DNA from 2 places in the Cobetia sp. 14N.309.X.WAT.E.A4 genome. Region 2 is predicted to be linked to the other one. Evidence: predicted binding sites of a transcription regulator. Region 2 holds the regulator's gene; the other holds the start of a gene.
The links. The regulator PhoB, encoded in region 2, activates phosphate uptake and scavenging genes when phosphate is short. The targets are predictions, from matches to a motif close to TGTCATANNNNTGTCANA.
Positions count from the first base shown of each region.

Region 1 (9,478 bases), on a different contig from region 2:
CAAGGTGATATTCGACAGGGCGCCACAGGCACTGAGCAAGCTGACCAGCATGCCGGTGGTGATTCCCGTCAACAGTCGTTGACCCTTCATCACTTCTCTTCCTTGCGTGTCTGATGGCACTCTCGGGTGCCATTTCATGTGGTATGGGGTGCACTGTCACCCCCCAGCAGGACCTGCTCACCTTCCTGACCAGAGGAGGGTGAGCGGCTGGGGGTCGGCAAGGTCAGGCGGAAACAGACGTCGGCCTTGGCGTCCTCCACCAGCGCCAGTTGACCAAACTGGGCGCGAGCACTGTCGGCGGCCACCGAAAGACCGATACCGGAGCCCTTGAGCGGCCCCTTGCGCTTCACCGCGCCCTGATAGAAGGGCTGGAACAGGTGATCGCGGTCCTTCGGGGCAATCGGTTCGCCGCTGTTGGCGACCTCGATCACCAGCTGGCGACGCTCCTTGCGCGCCCTCAGCCATAGATCGCCGCCATCTTCCCCATAGGCGATGGCGTTGGAGATCAGGTTGTCGAGAATCCGGCCGGTACGTGGACGATCCGCCTCCCAGCTGAGGCTGGCGGGTGGCAGGTGCACGCGCATGCCCTTCTTCTCCAGTGCCAGGCGGTGCTTTGACAGCACTTCCTTGAAGACTTCGTGCACATCGAAGCGGCTACGTTCGAGCCCCTGATTGTGTTGCAGCAGATTGTAGTCCAGGAGCTGCTCGATCAGCTTTTGCAATTCCTTGCTGGAGTCATCCAGCAGGCCAAGAATTTCCATCTGATGCGGACTGAGCGGACCGGCGACCTCATCGATCAACAGGCCAGTGCCTTCACGGATGCTGGCCAGCGGTGTCTTGAGCTCATGCGACATGTGACGCAGGAACTGCTGCTTCTGCTCTTCCAGCTCATCCAGACGCGCCGCCAGCCAGTCGAGACGCTCACCCAGCTGGACCAGCTCGGCGGGCCCCTTGATGAGCGGACCCTCTCGGTCGGTGCCGCTGCCGAGACCATTGATGCGCCGCTCCAGCTGACGGATGGGACGAATGATCAGCCAGGTGAAGAACAGCATCAGCAACAGGCTGATGGAGACGAGCGCGGCCGTCTGCCACCACAGTTGAGTCTTCACCTGGGAGGCGCGCGCACGAATGCCCTCGATGCGGGCATCGACGAGTTCACGGGTGGAGTTCAGAAGGCCGCTGGCCTGGATGGAGAAGGGACCGAAGTCCTCGAGATGACTGCTGACCTGCGCCACGCTCATCTCCGGCATGCGCTCGAGTTGCGACAGCGAGCCCTTGAGTTCGCTGACGCGCGGGTCTCCCTCGCCCAGCAGGCGCGCCTGCTCGTCCAGCAGCTCGCGGAAGGCACTGGCCTTGTCAGCGTAGATCTTCATCAGATCCGGATTTTCCAGCACCGCGTACTGGCGTGCGCTGCGCTCCATCTCGACGGCGAGATTGGTCAGGGTGCGGGCTCGGCGAGTCTGGTCAACCGCCTGGCGAGCGCTGACATCGGCCAGCTCCGAGAGCTCGGAGAGTGCCTGACCCGCCTGGAACATCAGCACTGCAATCGGCAGCATCACCACCATGAATGCCATCAATACCAATTGAAGCAGAGAGCGGGGGCGCCAGTGCCGTGTCACCTTGGAGGCCATTGAAAGAACTCTATGCAGGAAAGGGGTGGTCATCATCGAATCACGTCTTCCAAGGATACCAGAGTTCGCCAGCGCCCATCGCGGTTGCCAGTTCGTTAATCAATATGATTCTGATTTAATTCATCCCCGCTCGACGACAGAAACCGCGCCCGGGCAGGTGTCGTGGATGATTCACTTGACCCATCCTCGTGAAACGCACAAAAAGAGGGCCGGCAAGAGCCGGCCCAAGTACGCAGGGAACTGAAGGGTCAGTCATCACGACGAATGCCTGTTACCTGGAGAGCAGACCTCCATCGTGATTGCTGGGCCTGACAGGTGGTCTGCCTGTCGCTGGCCCGGGAGTCGCCAGTGCCACCTGGTGGTCGTTCCAGGTCAGTTGACACTCGCCTCGGACAGGGTCCGAGCTCCCTATCGGATACATCACAGGGGGGCGATGCATCGCAATGCTTGCGGCGCTCGCCGGGCACTTCCCGGCGCTCACCTGAATTCCGGGGATGGCGGTGACGGATCAAGCATCACCGCATCCAGTATCGGGCATCCATGCCCGGGCATCCTTGCCCTAAAGATACTTTCCATGCCCTCTGGGGGCCGTACCTGTCTCATCGCAACCTGAAGTCACACATCGCGTGGAGCAGACGCTTGGCCTGTCAGCGATCACGGAGCGCACAGGGTAGTGAGTACCGTCATCGCTGCAAGGCCGGAGAGAATGTCCATTTTCATGGGCACTCCCTCGTGCTCAACATGACTATTGCCAATGCCGTGCCAATAATCGAAAAACATATTCAAAAACAATGACTTGTAAAGATTCAAAAACCGGCATCGGCGTGGATTCCCACGCACGAGGCGTGAAACGATGAAATACACGTCCTTTTCGTCGCAAAATGCCAACAGTTATCGTTGGTATCCGATTTTCTCCTTCCATATCAATCAATTGAAACGTCTCCTTTGCAAGACATCGCGCCATTCACTGATCCAGAAGTGCGACATCGATCCAGAAGCGCGGCATCGATCCAGAAGCGCGGCATCGATCAAAAAGTGCGATATCGAGCCAGAAGCGCGGCATCGATCCAGAAGTGCGACATCTTGCCGGAATTTCCCGCGCATCATGCGCAAGACCCCCGTCAGTCACCTGAAGCGTTCAGGCGGCTGACGGGGGTCGAGAGTCTTGAGGGCGACGGCAAGCGCCTTGAGCGCCACGTGCTTGGGTCGTGACTAGAGCGCCTTGATCAGCACCTTGGAATTGCGCGCGGAGTTGTAGATCTCTCGGCGCATCGGCGGGAGGTCATCCAGGCCGGCCGACACGAAGCCGTGCTCGATGAACCAATGCAGGGTATGCGTGGTCAGCGCGAACAGATGCGTGAGGCCACCACGCCGTGCACGCACCTCGATCTCGGCCAGCAGCTGCTCACCCCGCTGGCCACGCCGGTAGTCATCATGCACGGCCACGCAGGCCAGCTCACCCATGGCAGCGTCACGACTGACATGCAGGGCTGCACAGCCGATGATCATGCCGTCACGCTCGAGCACGACATAGTCGTCGATCTCGTGCTCAAGGCGTTCACGCGAGCGAGCGACGAGGATACCGCGCTGCTCCAGCGGCCCCAGCAATGCCAGCAATCCTCCGACATCCTCCAGGCGTGCCTTGCGCAGCTGTTCGTAGCCCTGGCGGGTGATCATGGTGCCGATCCCGTCGCGGGTGAACAGCTCGCCCAGCAACGCATCGCGATCCCGCCAGCTGAGCAGGTGAGTGCGACCGACGCCGCGCCGCGCCGCACCACAGGCCGCGGCCAGATGACGAGACAGTTCGCTGTCATCCTCACGTGGCGGTGCCAGGGCGGCGGCCTGTTCAGGGTTGAGCTGACGCAACAGTACGCCATGCTCATCGAACAGTCCCTCCCCTTCTCCCAGCAGGATCAGCTTGTCGGCGGCCAGCGCCACGGCCGCGTGCTCGGCCACCTCGGCCGCATCGAGGTCGAAGACTTCGCCGGTGCTGGAGAAGCCCAGCGGCGGCAGCACCACGATGGCCTGCTGGGAAAGCAGCCCCTGGATGGCCTCGCTGCGCACCCGACGCACCTCGCCACCGTGCAGGAAGTCGACGCCCTCTCGCACGCCCAGCGGCTTGGCCATCACCAGATTGCCCGACACGGCGGAGAGCTCGACACCATGCAGCGGGGTATTGGGCAGCCCCAGCGACAGGCTGGCCTCCAGGCGCAGGCGCAGCGTGGCGACCTGCTGCTCCAGATGCGCGAGGATGTCACGGGTGACGACCCAACGCCCCTGATGACGCTCGGCCTCGATTCCTACTCCCTCCAGTGCTTCCCTGACCTGCGGACGCACGCCGAACACCACCACCAGTCGCACGCCGAGGGTGTGCAGCAACGCCAGATCCTGAATCAACTGCGTTCGTCGTGAGGAAGACAGCGCATCGCCTTCGATCAGAATGACGAAGGTGCGCCCACGGTGAGCGTTGATGTAGGGAGAGGAATTGCGAAACCAGTCCGCGAAGGGAAAACGCGTGTTCAAGAGCCAGCTCCGTGCAGGAGGGAGGAAAATGACATGTCAGGCATGCCCATGAATCATCATATCAGCGCCGCAGCCTGCACGGCGAGCGACGCCCCTGACATCCATGCGGCCTAAACGAGAAAGGCGACCCGAAGGTCGCCTTTCTCGTTTTTCAAAAACGTTTTTTCAAAAACGTTTTTCAAGTGCGTCTTGCCAATGCATCTTGCCAATGCATCTTGTCGATGCGTCATGCCAATGCATCTTGCGTGTTTCTCTCATGCAGCGCCCTGTCGCAAACCCGTCGCAAGCCCGGGCGCTGAGGCAGATGTCGGCTTAGCCGAACATGCCCTTGAACATGAAGAAGAACAGGATCGACAGGATCGCGCCGGCCGGCAGAGTGATCAGCCAGGACATCACGATGGTACCGATCACGCGCAGGTTGAGCGCTGCCATGCCGCGTGCCAGACCTACCCCCAGCACCGCACCGACGAGGGTGTGGGTGGTGGAGATCGGCAGGCCGGTGCCGGAGGCCAGCACCACGGTGGAGGCCGCCGCCAGGGTGGCCGCGAAGCCACGAGACGGGGTCAGCTCGGTGATGCCGGTACCGACGGTGGCGATGACGCGGCGACCATAGGTGACCAGGCCGACGACGATACCGCCGCCACCCAGCACCAGCACCCACCAGGGCATGCTGGCCTTGGCGCCGATCTGACCGGCGGAATCGACGACACTGATGATGGCTGCCAGCGGACCGACCGCGTTGGCCACGTCGTTGGAGCCGTGGGCGAAGGCCATGGCACAGGCGGTGAACATCATCAGCAGGCCGAAGACCTTCTCGACGCCGCTGAAGTCGAAATCATCACCGGTGGCGCGATTCTTCTCCTTGAGGCGAGAACGCGCGACCTTGCGCTCCATCAGCACGCCGATCCCCATCACGATGGCACCGATGACGACGGCCAGCAGCAGGCTGGACTCGAAGCTCAGGTGCAGCCCGACATGCTTGAGGCCCTTGACCATGGTCACCATCGAGATGATGAAGCCGACCAGGAACATGTACATCGGGACATAGCGCTTGGCGGCCGCGAACGGGTCTTCATTGTCGAAGATCAGCGTCTGCACGGACTTGAACAGCACGAAGGCGATGGAGCCCGCCAGCAGCGGCGAGACCAGCCAGGAGGCCGCGATCTGACCGACCTTGGGCCACTCGACCGCATCCACGCCTAGACCCGCCGCCGCGAAGCCGACGATGGCACCGACGATGGAGTGGGTCGTGGAGACCGGCCAGCCCTTCATGGACGCGATCAGCAGCCAGATACCGGCGGCCAGCAGTGATGCCAGCATGCCGTAGACCAGGAACTGCGGATTCTGGATCAGCAGTGACGGGTCGATGATGCCCTTGCGGATGGTATCGGTGACTTCACCACCAGCCAGCCAGGCACCGAGGAATTCGAAGATCACGGCGATGACGATCGCCTGCTTGATGGTAATGGCCTTGGAACCAACCGAGGTACCCATGGCATTGGCGACATCGTTCGCGCCTACACCCCACGCCATGAAGAAACCGAATACGCAGGCAAGGATGACGAGCACATCGCCGTATTGAGCAATGATGGACATTAGGGAACTCTTGAGCAGATGGCAGGACGTCCTGACAGCGCTTAGCGCGCCATCAGGATCTGCAGTCGGGTACCGACCTTTTCAGCTTGATCGGCAACATCGCCGACCCAGTCGATAATCTTGTAGAGGAAGATCACGTCGACCGGTGGCAGAGCGGCTTCCAGCGAGAACAGGGTCTGGCGAATCGCGATCTGCTGTTCGTCGGACTGCTTCTCGAGCTCATGCAGCTCATTGATCAGCTTGTCGACCAGCTCGCTCATGTTGCGCCCGAAGCCGGACTCGACAAGATCTTCCAGCTCGCCCAGCGCACGGCGCGCCTGGCAGACCGATTCGACCGCAGTCTTCAGATACTCACGCATGGCGGGCACCAGCGCGGTGGGTATCTGCATGTGGCGACCCAGCATGATGCCGGCGATATCCTTGGTGACGTTCGCGATGGAATCCTGGACATGGATCAGCTCGAGAAGGTCGGAACGGGATACCGGCAGGAACAGCGAATTGGGCAGATTGAGACGCAGCTGCGTCTTCAGTTCGTCCGCTTCACGCTCCAGCTTGCTGATGGTCTGACGAATGCTGGCCGCCTGATCCCAATCACCCTGTTCGCAGGCGTCGAAGAAGGTCAGCAAGTGCTGGGCACAGTCGTCTGTCTTGATGATGTGGGTGTGCAGCGCCTTGAAAGGCGAGCGCCCGAACATCGAAGAGAAAGGGTTGGTCGTTACCATAGTGGCCGTCGGCGTTAAGGATTGACGCGCGGAGTGTAGCAAAGCCTTTGTGACGATCACATAACTTTCATCGTAACGACACGATACCGCCATGCTGTTGTACTTCACGCAACATCAGCGGCAGTCGGGGGGGAACTCGAAGGATTCCAGAGGAGAGATTGTCATGTAGCGACAGGACGCGGGGTCGCTGACTGATTACATTGTTCATAATATAACCAAGGAGTTGGCGGCAGGCAATTCATGTCACACAAATGTCACGATACTGTCATATCACTGTGATTCTGCTGACGGATCACCTGCCGTGGGAAGGCTGGCGACACGCTCTGCGCTTGCCTTGGCAAGGGACAGGCGCGAGCATGAAGCCGCCGGGGGCTGCCTGTCCCGGGATCTCGGACAGGCCGCCAGCGTCCTCGTATCGCTGTCATCATCCATGCCCGGCCATCTTCATTTTTCATCTTCTCGTACAGGGAGTGCCGTCGTCATGGCGCAGGAAATCGAACTCAAGCTGGCGCTGACCCACAGCGGCCTCGGACGCACGGCGATTCTGGAACGTCTTGCGGACATCGCGGAACTGGCTGGCACCACGCCCCGTCGTCGCTGGCTGGCCAATACCTATTTCGACACGCCTGAGCATGCGCTGGAACGCGCCAAGATGGCATTGCGCCTGCGCCGCAGTGGAGAGGATGCCGACAGTCCGGGCCCCTTGCGCCAGACCCTCAAGACCAGTGGCGAAAGCCATGGCGGCCTGCATTCGCGGGGCGAGTGGGAATGGGCGCTGCCCGACGGCCAGACAGGCCTCGATCTCGATGGCCTGCGCGGCCTTCCCCCTCTGCAGGCGCTTGAGGAAGGTCCGCGTGAGCACCTGCTCGGCGCCCTCGCCCCTACCTTCAGCACGGATTTCGAACGTCATGCCTGGCAGCTGGAGCTGACGGTGACGGTGACGCAGGATGGCCAGACAGCGGGTGTCGGCGTCGAGATGGCGCTGGATCTCGGCCACGTGAAGGCAGCAGGTCGGGAGACGCACATCCGCGAGATCGAACTGGAACTCACTGGCGGTGACGACCTGAGCGCCGAGCAGCGCGAAGGGGTGCTGTGGACGCTGGCGGAATCCCTGGCCAGCCGACTGGCCCTGCGCCCGGCAGATGCCAGCAAGGCACGCCGCGGTGCCGCACTCAGAGATGGCGAATGGCACGAGAAGACGCTGGATACCACCGACACGAATGCCCTGCTCGCCGCGGCCATCGATGCCCTGGATGCACATGCCGACCGCCAGCAGCAAGATGACATGCGCTGGCACGATCACGCCCTGGCCGCCTTCTCGGCCCTGGCCTCGCGCCTGGCCGCCAGTCAGCATCCCGGTCATGTCCATGCGGTGGCGCTGACGGAGGCGCTGAGCGAATCCCGTGAGCAGGGCACGCCAGACAGCTGGATGACAGCGGTCTTCGGTCAGCACAGCCTGTCGCTGCTGGCGGCATTGCGCAGCCGAGGCCAGTGAGACAGCTCATTAGAATGCTCGGTGAGACAGCTCATTGAGAGACCCCGGTGAAATCGCTCGCTGAGCGCCTGGCCATCGCGCCCTCACCTGCCCTGCCCCCACCATCGCGTCGCAGCCCGCCCCGGCGCTGCGACGCCAGTCAAGGAAGCCCGCATGCCTGAACGCCAAGGGCCGGCCAACGAATACGGCAGTACATCACAATCCGCCACCGCCCCCCCTCGCTCCAGCGATTTCGAGCCGGCCAGCGGCAGGCTGCGTGCCCGGCTGTTCCACTGGATCTTCGAGTCCGACACCAAGGCGGCCAAGGCCTTCGATATCGCGCTGGTCGCGATGATTCTCGCCAGCGTCGCCGTGGTGATGCTCGATAGCGTGCCGTCGCTGAATGCCCGCCATGGGGAGCTGTTCCGTATCCTGGAATGGACCTTCACCCTGCTGTTCACGCTGGAATACGCAGTACGCCTCTATTGCCTCAAACACCCCGGCACCTGGGCGAAGGGCTTCTACGGCGTGCTCGACCTGCTGTCGATCGCCCCGACCTGGCTCTCGCTGCTGATTCCGGGGGCGCAGGCACTGCTGGTGGTGCGCGTGCTGCGTGTGCTGCGGCTGTTCCGCGTGCTGCGCCTGATGGCCTTCGTCGGCGAAGGTCGCATGCTGGTCGAGGCTCTCGCGCGCAGTCGTCGCAAGATCCTGCTGTTCTTCATCACCGTACTCAGCATCATCACGGTGTTCGGCGCCCTGATCTATCTGATCGAACCCCCGGAAGCCGGCTTCACCTCCATCCCCAAGGCGCTCTACTGGGCGGTGGTGACGCTGACCACGGTGGGCTACGGCGATATCGCCCCCATCACGCCCTTGGGCCAGTTCATCTCGGCGATGATGATGATACTGGGCTATTCGATTCTCGCCGTGCCCACCGGCGTGTTCTCGGCCGAGGTGCTCAACGGCCTGCGCATGCAGCAGACCAGCGATGAAGCCTGCCCCGGCTGTGGCCGTGAGGGCCATGATCGCAATGCCAAGTACTGCAAGTTCTGCGGCACCTGGCTGGATGAAGACACGCGTGACCCACGCGAGCCAGAGCCTGAGACTGAGACTGAGACAGACCCAGAACCCGAACCTGGACCTGAGCCCGACGCCGAGCCGCCAGCGAAGGAGGAAACCGCCTCCCCAGGCGACGACTCCCCCGACCGCGATCGCAGCTGACGAGGCCGAGTGTCACTCGGCACACGACAACGCCTCGGAAATGACAACGCCCCCGAGACCGCAAGGTCCGGGGGCGTTGTCATTCAGCCGGAAGCCGGCAAGGGCTAGCGGTCAGAGAAGGGCTTGTCCCAGGCGGTCAGCGTGGCCTCACTCCAGCTGCCGTAGGAGGCATTCGGCAACATGATCCAATCCTTGCCGAAATGCTGCGCCTGCTCCGCGACGAGCGCCTTCTGCTGCTCGGGCGTCTTGTCGGAGAAGTCATCCGCGAAATCATGCAGGCTGTCGCCCAGCTGCATCACGATGTCGTGATC
Region 1 is NZ_JAPNXT010000002.1:213,179-222,656, reverse strand. Features, by position in the region: gene OW493_RS04345 (hypothetical protein) at 1-90, opposite strand, end outside; gene OW493_RS04340 (HAMP domain-containing sensor histidine kinase) at 135-1,631, opposite strand; gene OW493_RS04335 (hypothetical protein) at 2,485-2,781, shown strand; gene argA (amino-acid N-acetyltransferase) at 2,844-4,154, opposite strand; gene OW493_RS04325 (inorganic phosphate transporter) at 4,467-5,750, opposite strand; gene OW493_RS04320 (TIGR00153 family protein) at 5,792-6,472, opposite strand; gene OW493_RS04315 (CYTH domain-containing protein) at 6,954-7,967, shown strand; gene OW493_RS04310 (ion transporter) at 8,121-9,167, shown strand; gene OW493_RS04305 (5'-nucleotidase, lipoprotein e(P4) family) at 9,272-9,478, opposite strand, start outside.
Region 1: a site for PhoB is predicted at 6,725-6,742, ahead of OW493_RS04315 (CYTH domain-containing protein). Genes of this name have one in related genera too.

Region 2 (9,478 bases):
TGCAGCAGGCAGCACGTGTCTCGGATGCCACGGCCTTTCTGCATGAAGGGCAGCTGGTGGAATATGCCCCGACCGATCAGCTGTTCACCAACCCGCGTCGTCGCCAGACCGAGGACTACATCACCGGCCGTTTCGGGTGAGATCACCGAAGCGGCACTGCAGGTGGCTGACACGTGTCTCGCGCGGGACGTTGGCGGATGGGCCATCGCGTCGTCGATATGTCAGCGCGGCGCGAGATTCGATTGGCGTCCCGGCGCTCGAGTGAAATATAACTGCAATCAAGAGGCGTCATGCTAGGAGGGAGCCGCCTGCGCCAGACCCTGCTGCAGCGCATCTACATCAATGCCACATGTCAGAGACCGCCTGCCTCGGCGGATGACTTCCCGGGAGAGGGTAATGGATATCACCAGCGATTCGCACGGCAAGCACATATCCCAGCAGTTCAATCACGAGCTGGATGCGCTGAAGACACACCTGCTGGCCATGGGCGGTCTGGTGGAGAAGCAGCTGCAGGATGCCGTCACGGCCCTGCTGGAGGGTGACAGCGAGACGGCGACACGCGTGCGTGACAATGACAAGGCCGTCAACGACATGCAGCTGAAGATCGACGACGAGTGCACCCGCGTGCTGGCGCGCCGTCAGCCGGCGGCCTCCGATCTGCGTCTGGTGCTGGCCGTGATTCGCGCCACCTCCGATCTGGAGCGCATCGGTGACGAGTCCAGCAAGATCGCGCGCAATGCCATCTCGCTGGTCGAGAACGGCCAGAGCCCGCGTGGCATGGTCGAGGTTCGTCACCTCAGTCAGCATGTGCGCAGCATGGTGCGTGACTCGCTGACCGCCTTCGCCCGCTTCGACACGGATCTGGCGCTCAAGGTCCTGCGTGAGGACGCCTCGGTGGACCTGGAATACCAGAGCGCGATGCGTTCGCTGATGACCTTCATGATGGAAGACGCGCGCCAGATCACCCCGGTGCTCAACGTGATGTGGATTCTGCGTGCGCTGGAGCGTATCGGGGATCACGCCGATAACCTCGCCGAGTACGTCATCTTCCTGGTCAAGGGCGTGGACGTGCGTCACACCGACACCCATGACCTCCAGCCGCAGGATCTCGACAAGCCCTGACGCGCAGGCCCCTTCCCCGGGGCCTGACGCCTGTCTGCCGATGACGCCCCGCCTCTGTCCCGCCGACGGAGTGCGGGGCGTCTGCCATTCGATGCGCCGACAGCTGCGTGGGACGGGTGGTAGTGCTAGGGTGTGGCTCCGGCCGCCCGAGGGCAGCCGCCTTTCACGAAATGACGAGGACGTCGCATGATTGATGCCGTATCGGCGCTGGTCCGCGGGACCCGCATGGTCTATACCCCCGGGCTACGCCGTTTCGTGTTCGTACCACTGGCGATCAACCTGGTGCTCTACAGTGCCACGCTGTGGCTGTTGTTCAGCCAGTTCGAGGGCTGGATCGATTACTGGATGCTCAAGGTGCCCAGCTGGCTGGAATGGCTGAGCTGGTTGATCTGGCCGGTGCTGGTGCTGAGTCTGTTGCTGGCGGTGTTCTTCACCTTCAGCCTGGTGACCAATCTGATCGCGGCGCCGTTCTACGGCATTCTGGCCGAGAAGGTTGAGCATCGTCTGGATGGCACCCTGATCGAGGATGAGCGTGGCCTGGTGAAGATCGGGATCGACTCGCTGGGGCGCGAGATGGCCAAACTGGGTTACTTCATTCCCCGCATGATCGCGCTGTTCATTCTCGGCTTCATTCCGGGCCTGAATCTGCTCTCACCGCTGCTGTGGGGGCTGTTCTCAGCCTGGAGCATGGCGATCCAGTATCTGGACTATCCGATGGACAACCATCAGGTCAGCTTCGGTGACATGAAGCAGCGTCTCAAGGCGCGCTGGTGGCCGTCACTGACCTTCGGTGGTGCCGTGTTCGTGCTGACGCTGGTGCCCTTGGCCAACCTGCTGTTCATTCCCGGGGCCGTGGCGGGTGCCGTCCTGATGTGGCAGAGCCACTACCGACAGCTGCCTGCCCCGCGCCGCTGAGCCAGGCTTTATCGCGAGCGTTGACGAACGCAGATACCACGACGCCCCGCCGTGACCTCATGCAGAGGGCGCGGCGGGGCGTTCGTGTCAGTGGGGCTGCAACCGTCAGGCAGTCGTCGCGCAGCGACGCTCCGCCGGGAAATGACAACGGAAGCGTGCGCCCTCGCCGGGCAGGCTGTCGATCTCCAGGCGGCCCTGATGGCGGATCAGCACATGCTTGACGATGGCCAGTCCCAGCCCGGTGCCACCAGTGGCGGTGCTGCGTCCCTTGTCGATGCGATAGAAACGCTCCGTCAGGCGCGGTAGATGCACGGGATCAATGCCGTCACCGTCATCCTCCACCTCGACCATCACGCCCTCGCTGGTGCTCTGGCAGCGCAGCGTGATGTGGCAGTCTTCCGGCGTGTAACGCACCGCATTGAAGACCAGATTCGAGATCGCGCTTCTCAGCTCCTGCTCCTCACCCATCAGGGCCAGTCCGGGCTCGACCTCCACCGTGATGACATGCCGCTCCTTCGAGAGGCCTTCGGCATCTTCCCGGATACGTGTCAGCAGCTGTGCCATGTCGATGCGACGTCCTTCGCCCGACAGCTCGTCGGTCTCCAGGCGCGACAGGGTCAGCAGATCCTCGACGAGGTGCTGCATGCGGTCGGTCTGACTCTGCATCTGTCCCAGGCCACGCTGCCAGCGCGGGGGCAGGTCATCGGCATAGTCGGAATAGGTCTCGAGGTAGCCGGCCAGTACCGTCAGCGGCGTGCGCAGCTCATGGGAGACATTGGCCACGAAATCGCGGCGCATTTCCTCGAGACGGTAGAGGCGGGTGACATCACGCACCATCACCAGGCGCTCGTTGTCACCGAACAGGGTGATGGAGATCTGCAGGGTCAGGTTGTCGGAGAGCGGCGATTGCAGGGTCAGCGGCTCACGATAGGCCAGCCGATTGAAGTAATCGATGAACACGGGGTCACGCAGATAGTTGGTGACGTGCTGGCCGCGGTCGTGACTGGCCTTGAGGCCGATCAACTGCTCGGCAGCGCTGTTCCACCACTCCATGTCGCCGTGGTTGTCGAGCATCACCAGGCCATCGCGCATCGCTTCCGAGGATTCCTGGATGCGGTTGAGGATACTGCGCAGTCGCTCCTGCGCCTGACGCTGACCCTTCTGGTAGCGATACAGACGATCGAGCAGATCCCCCCAGACGCCATCGCCGGGCGGCGGCTCTTCATGGGGGTTGGTGATCAGCCAGGTGTAGAGGCTCTTGAGGTGCTTGAGATGGACGAACAGGTACAGCGCCAGCCCCAGCGCCAGGCCCCAGCCCAGCAGGCCGAGCAGTCCGCCGACCAGCCCGAAGCCGCCCGCCAGATAGCCCAGCCGCCATAGCTCGTTCGTCCAGTAGCGCATCCGCGTCTCAGGCCTGGGCGCTGAAGCGATAACCGGTACCGCGGACGGTCTGGATCAAGTGCTGATGCCCCTCGCCCAGCGCCTTGCGCAGACGACGAATGTGCACGTCCACGGTGCGCTCCTCGACATAGACATTGCCGCCCCAGACCTGATCCAGCAGCTGGCTGCGGGTGTAGGCGCGCTCCTGATGGGTCATGAAGAACTGCAGCAGGCGGTATTCGGTGGGGCCGACCTCCAGGGAGTTGCCGTGTGCGGTCACGCGGTGGCTGGCGGGGTCGAGCATCAGACCCTCGACTTCCACCGACTCCTCGACGCCCTTGGGCGTGGTGCGGCGCAGCACGGCCTTGAGGCGTGCCACCAGCTCGCGTGGCGAGAAGGGCTTGGTGATGTAATCGTCCGCCCCGGCCTCGAGCCCCTGGATCTTGTTGTCTTCCTCGCCCTTGGCGGTGAGCAGGATGATCGGCAGCTCCGCCGTGGTCTCGTCACGCTTGAGGCGGCGCGCCAGTTCCAGCCCGCTGGTGCCGGGCATCATCCAGTCCAGCAACAGCAGATCGGGCTTTTCATCGACGACGATGGCGTGGGCGTCCTGGGCATTGTCGGCCTCCAGCACGCGGTAATCCGCCATTTCCAGGGCGACGGCGATCATCTCGCGTATCGAGGATTCGTCGTCGACAATCAGTACGGTCTTGGAGCTCATCGCTAGATCCCATGCAGCAGTCGGCGCACGCGCCAGAATGACAAGTCGATGACGATTACAACCTGCTTATATGACAGTGAGATGACAATGGCCAGCTTGGCAGCTTGCCGCCCGGCTTGCCAGCGAGTCCCTCAACTCTCGCGAGGTGTGAATGTCACGCCTCGCCGCACGAGGAAGGTCGCTGGCAGACCGGATGAGGACTCGGGCCCGTTGGCCGGAAAGAGGGGTCAGGCAGCTGGCCAGGTCGCCAGCGCGATGCCCGCGAAGATCAGCAGGCCGGACCAGTGGTTGTTGAGAAATGCCTGGAAGCAGGGGCCACGCTCCCGCTCGCGAATCAGGCGCTGCTGCCAGACGAAGGTCACGGCCGCCGCGGCCAGCCCCAGCCAGTAGAAGATGCCCAGCGCCAGGTGCAGGCCGATGCCGATCAACACCGCCAGCATGCCCAGCTGCAGCAGACCGATCATCAGCGTGTCGGCGCGGCCGAACAGCACGGCGGTGGACTTGATGCCGACCTTGAGATCGTCATTGCGATCGACCATCGCATAGGCGGTGTCGTAGGCCACCGTCCACATCAGGTTGGCCGCGAACAGCCACCAGCCATAGGTCGGCACCTCCTCAAGCGTCGCCGCGAAGGCCATCGGAATCGCCCAGCCGAAGGCGGCGCCCAGCACCACCTGCGGCAGATGATGGAAGCGCTTCATGAACGGATAGCTGGCCGCCAGCAGCACGGCGACGATCGACAGCAGCACCGTGGTCAGGTTGGTGAAGCACACCAGCACGAAGGCGGCCGCGACCAGCACACCGAACAGGGTCAGCGCCTCGCGCTCCGTGATGCGTCCTGAGGTCAGCGGGCGATCCCGGGTGCGTTCGACATGCTTGTCCCAGTGGCGATCCGCGTAGTCGTTGATCACGCAGCCGGCGGCACGCATCAGATAGACACCAGCCACGAAGATCAGCAGCGTATCGCGGTCCGGTAGCCCATCGGCCGCCAGCCACAGGGCCCAGAGGGTCGGCCACATCAGCAGCCAGGTGCCGATGGGGCGGTCCAGACGAGTCAGGGCGAGGTAATCGGCCAGTTTGGACGGGCGGGAAGCGGATGACGCTGACATCAGGACTCCTGATCGAACGGCAGTGGGGAATCAGAGTTCCAGGGCGTGCTGGAACCGAGGGGTGAAACCTTCCTGGACCAGTACCCGGAAGCGACCATGCGAGAACATCGAGCGGCGCATCCACAGGCTGGCGGTGCGTGCCAGCGGCTGCGTGCTGGCAAGCCTCAGTGGCGCCCGGCTGACATCGATGGCGCTGCGGGTCAGGTCAGGCTGGCGGAACAGCCAATGGCCCAGCGAGCCTTCGCCGAGCGTCGAAAGACGGTGGCCATGGGCCAGGTCCAGCGCCGCCAGCGAGCGCGCGATCACCCAGGGCTCATCGCCATGACACAGGGCCACTTCGCGCCGCCAGACATGGCGTCGTGGCGCGATACCCAGCATCCGCGCCTCATCCCGCCGGGCAGGGCCGGTGTCCTGCAGCAGCAGGCGCACGCGCAGCCCCTGACCATCGAGCATGCGCATGGCGTGATCGAGACGCTGGGTCAGCGAGTCGCTGGAGGACAGCCATGGCCACCAGCCGGCCGGCATGACGCCTTGCAGGCTCGCGGCGGGCTGCCAGTGGCGGCGGACCGCCGAGTCCATCGCTCTCTGGTGAGCGCAGGGAGTGCTGAGTTCCGAGCGAGACATGGCCCGGATGGCGATCTTGCCGGCAAACGCTGCCGAGTGGGAGTGACAGACCACGATGAATTCCCTGTCAGGATGACAAGTGGCGAGTCTAGCACGCCCGAACCGCAAGGCCTGCAGCGTGAGCATGCCCGCGCCAGTGGCAGGCTGGTATGCTGGGGCCCGACTACCCTCTTTTCCTCTCGGATCGATCTCAGGAGATGGCGCCATGCGCGACCCTCGTACCCTTGTCATCATCGGCACCGGCATGGCCGGCATTGGCCTGGCGCGTGCCCTGCGTGCGCGTGACAAGGACAGTCGACTGATCCTGGTCAGTCAGGACAGTGGCCACGATTACGCCAAGCCTCTGCTGTCCACCGCCTTTGCCAAGGGCATGAGCGCCCGGGCATTGGCACGGCAGACCTCCGTGGCCCTGGTGGATGAACTGGACGCCGAGCTGCGCACCCATCAGCGAGTGACGAGCATCGATACCCACGCGCGACAGGTCTGGCTGGGCGAGGAATGCCTGGCCTATGACGAGCTGGTGCTGGCACTCGGTGCCGCGCCACGGCGACCCTTCCCCATCGATGACTCGGTCGGCTCGCGCGTGATGAGCATCAATGATCTCGATGACTATGCCGCCTTCAGCGCCACGCTGACGGCAGCGCGTGAGGCGGGGGAGAGTGGCCGTGTCGTGATCGTCGGTGCCGGTCTGGTGGGGTGTGAATACGCCAATGACCTGAAAGCCGCAGGACATGAGGTCACCCTGGTCGCGGCGGAAGACACTCCGCTGGATGGCTTGCTTCCCCAGGCGCTCGGCCAGCGACTTGGCAAGGCCTTCGATGCCATCGGCGTGCGTCGGCTGCAAGGCGAGATGGTCGAGACCATCACCGCCGGCAAGGCAACGCAGGCGCCCGTCAGCGTGGTGCTGCAGAGTGGTCATGCGGTGGAGGGCTCGCTGGTGCTGCTGGCCACGGGGCTCGCGCCACGCATCAAGCTGGCACAGGGCGCGGGGTTGAGTGCTGGTGGGGACGGCATCCGCGTCGATCGCCACCTTGCCACCTCCCGGCCGCATGTCTGGGCGCTGGGAGACTGCGCCAGTGTCGAAGGGGTCAATGCCATGTACGTGCAGCCCCTGCAGGCCGCGGCTCGGGTGCTGGCCGCCAATCTGTGCGGCGAGGCGGTCGAGCTCGACTGGAAGGCCTGGCCCGTGCTGGTCAAGACACCGGCGCTGCCCATCGTGGCCTACCCGCCTCGGACGGCCGTGGCGCGCTGGGACATCACGGGCGAGGGAGATGATCTCGATGCACGCGCTCTCGATGCGAACGAACGCTTGATTGGATATGCGTTGACAGGCGCCTCCGTTCGCAGGAAAGTCGAGCTGGCGCGGCAGGCGCCGCCGTTGCTAGGCTAGGCGATGCCATGGCCGATGGTCGCAGACCCCTTGAAGCCAGCGTAGTCAGGCACGATAGTGAAGTTTCCGTCACAGAGCGTCAGGCGAGAATCAGGGACGACGTGTTACCGGTGACGTTCACCCCGTGAAAGGGGGACCCGGTATCGCATCGCCCAAGCGCCATGCAATGCCAGCAAGTGCAGCAACATCCGTGCAAGAACAACATCCGTGCAAGAACAACAATGAATCGGCGGCTGAGCCGCCCGTGCAGAATGCCAAACCAGGAGGGCTTTTCATGCGCAAGCCAGAACTCGCTGCGGCCATCGCCGAGCGTGCGGATCTGTCCAAGGACAAGGCTAGTCAGGTGTTGAACGTGATTCTCGACGAGATCACCCACACGGTCGCCAAGGGCAACGATGTTTCATTGATTGGTTTTGGCTCCTTCACGGTGCGTCAGCGTGCAGCGCGTACCGGCAAGAACCCCCAGACAGGCAAACCCCTGACCATCCCGGCCAGCAAGACAGTGGCCTTCAAGCCGGGCAAGTCATTGAAGGATGCGGTGACCAAGTAAGTCTGGTCCACGCCGCCGCGCCCCTGCTGGCGTGGCGGCCCGCCATGCTTGCCCGATGTCAGTATCGATGCCACCGGCTCCGCCACTCGGGCCCGGTGGCATTTTGTCATGGACGGTATCGATGGCTGTTCGCGGCTGACCGCTTGACCGTGCCGCCTCTCAAGGAAGGATTGACGCCATGAAGCTCAAGTTGCTGTTGTGGGTACTGGGCCTGCTGCTCAAGCGTGCCTTCCGGCGCGACCCCGAATTTCGCGCTCAGCTCGAGACGCGTTCGCTGGATTGGGGCGTTGCCACGGAGGATCTGAGCATCGCGCGTCATTATCGGATGTCTCGGGAAGGTGTGACCTCCGGCACCGGTCTGCCGGTGGATACGGAGCTTGAGCTGCGCTTCGCGGATGCTGAGAGTGCGGTGGCCTTCCTGCTCAAGCCGTCTCCCAAGGCCTTCTTGAATGGCATGATGGAGCAGCGCGTGCGTCTGGTCGGGGATTCCGCCCAGCTCAATCGTCTGCAGTCATTGCTCAAGCGGATTCGCTGAACCGACGGCCATGCCGTTGTGACCGAAAAAAACGCCCCGCTGATCTGCTCAGCGGGGCGTTTTTCGTGAGGGCACGCAAGGTGTCATAGCAGATGCTTGAGGCCCGGAATGCCCTCGATGACCTGGTCGACCACACCATCGCCGGCTTGCTCGCGCGCATAGCTCAGCGTCTCATCGGCCACGCCACGTGCCTGATCCATGTTCAGGTCCAGTCCCATCAGCTTCTGGCCCAGCTCCAGTGCTCCCCCTCCGCTGCCTCCGGTGAATGCACTGACCGCCCCCATCAGGCCGCCCATGAGGCCACCGCCCCCGGACTCGGCGGCTTCCTCGCCAGCGCTGCCGATCAACCCTTCGGCGCCCGGAATGGCCCCCAGCAGTGATGCCGCCGGCCCATCCGGGCCCTGTTCACGCACGAACTTGAGAATGAGGCCGACCGCCTGTTCGGCAATCTCCGGTGACAGCCCGAGGGCGCCAGTGACACGTTCGATGAGTGGGTGCATCGGTATTCTCCATGAAATCCGGGGTAGGCATGAGTGGGTAGCATGAGTGGGTAGAGTGGCACGGACGGAGAGTTTGGCGCCTGAAGCGCTTGCCAACGCTTGTGTGAGCCGGAGCTATCGGACACGGCAGAACAGGGTGGTATGCTAGCGGCATAAATCTAAAGTCTAATGCGCTGCTCGCGCCCTGGTCACGGAACACTTCATGACACGCTCCCTGCAACACTCGCTCATCCACTCCCTGCGTCGACTGTGGACGCTGGATGCCTTCAGCTATTCGCTGCGCATGCTCATCGCGCTGGGCGGTGTGATGGCGGTAGGGTTCTGGCTGGACGAGATGGCGCTGGTGATCCCGCTGTTTCTCGGCGTGATTGCCTCGGGACTGGCGGAAACGGATGACCATTGGCGCGGGCGACTGCGCGCGCTGGGCATGACACTGGCCTGCTTCAGCATCGCCGCCGTCTCGGTGGAACTGCTGTTCGGCATGCCGTTGCCCTTCGTGATCGGCCTGGCGCTGGCCACCTTCACTCTGCCGATGCTGGCGGCGATCGATGCCCGCTACGGGGCCATCGCCCGCGCCTCGCTGATTCTGGCCGTGTACACCATGATCAGTCTCGAGCAGCAGCATGGCGATGGGC
Region 2 is NZ_JAPNXT010000004.1:256,770-266,247, forward strand. Features, by position in the region: gene pstB (phosphate ABC transporter ATP-binding protein PstB) at 1-140, shown strand, start outside; gene phoU (phosphate signaling complex protein PhoU) at 397-1,122, shown strand; gene cysZ (sulfate transporter CysZ) at 1,309-2,037, shown strand; gene phoR (phosphate regulon sensor histidine kinase PhoR) at 2,143-3,438, opposite strand; gene phoB (phosphate regulon transcriptional regulator PhoB) at 3,446-4,135, opposite strand; gene ubiA (4-hydroxybenzoate octaprenyltransferase) at 4,363-5,244, opposite strand; gene OW493_RS08090 (chorismate lyase) at 5,275-5,922, opposite strand; gene OW493_RS08095 (FAD-dependent oxidoreductase) at 6,074-7,258, shown strand; gene OW493_RS08100 (HU family DNA-binding protein) at 7,533-7,808, shown strand; gene OW493_RS08105 (hypothetical protein) at 7,987-8,343, shown strand; gene OW493_RS08110 (DUF2780 domain-containing protein) at 8,427-8,843, opposite strand; gene yccS (YccS family putative transporter) at 9,046-9,478, shown strand, end outside.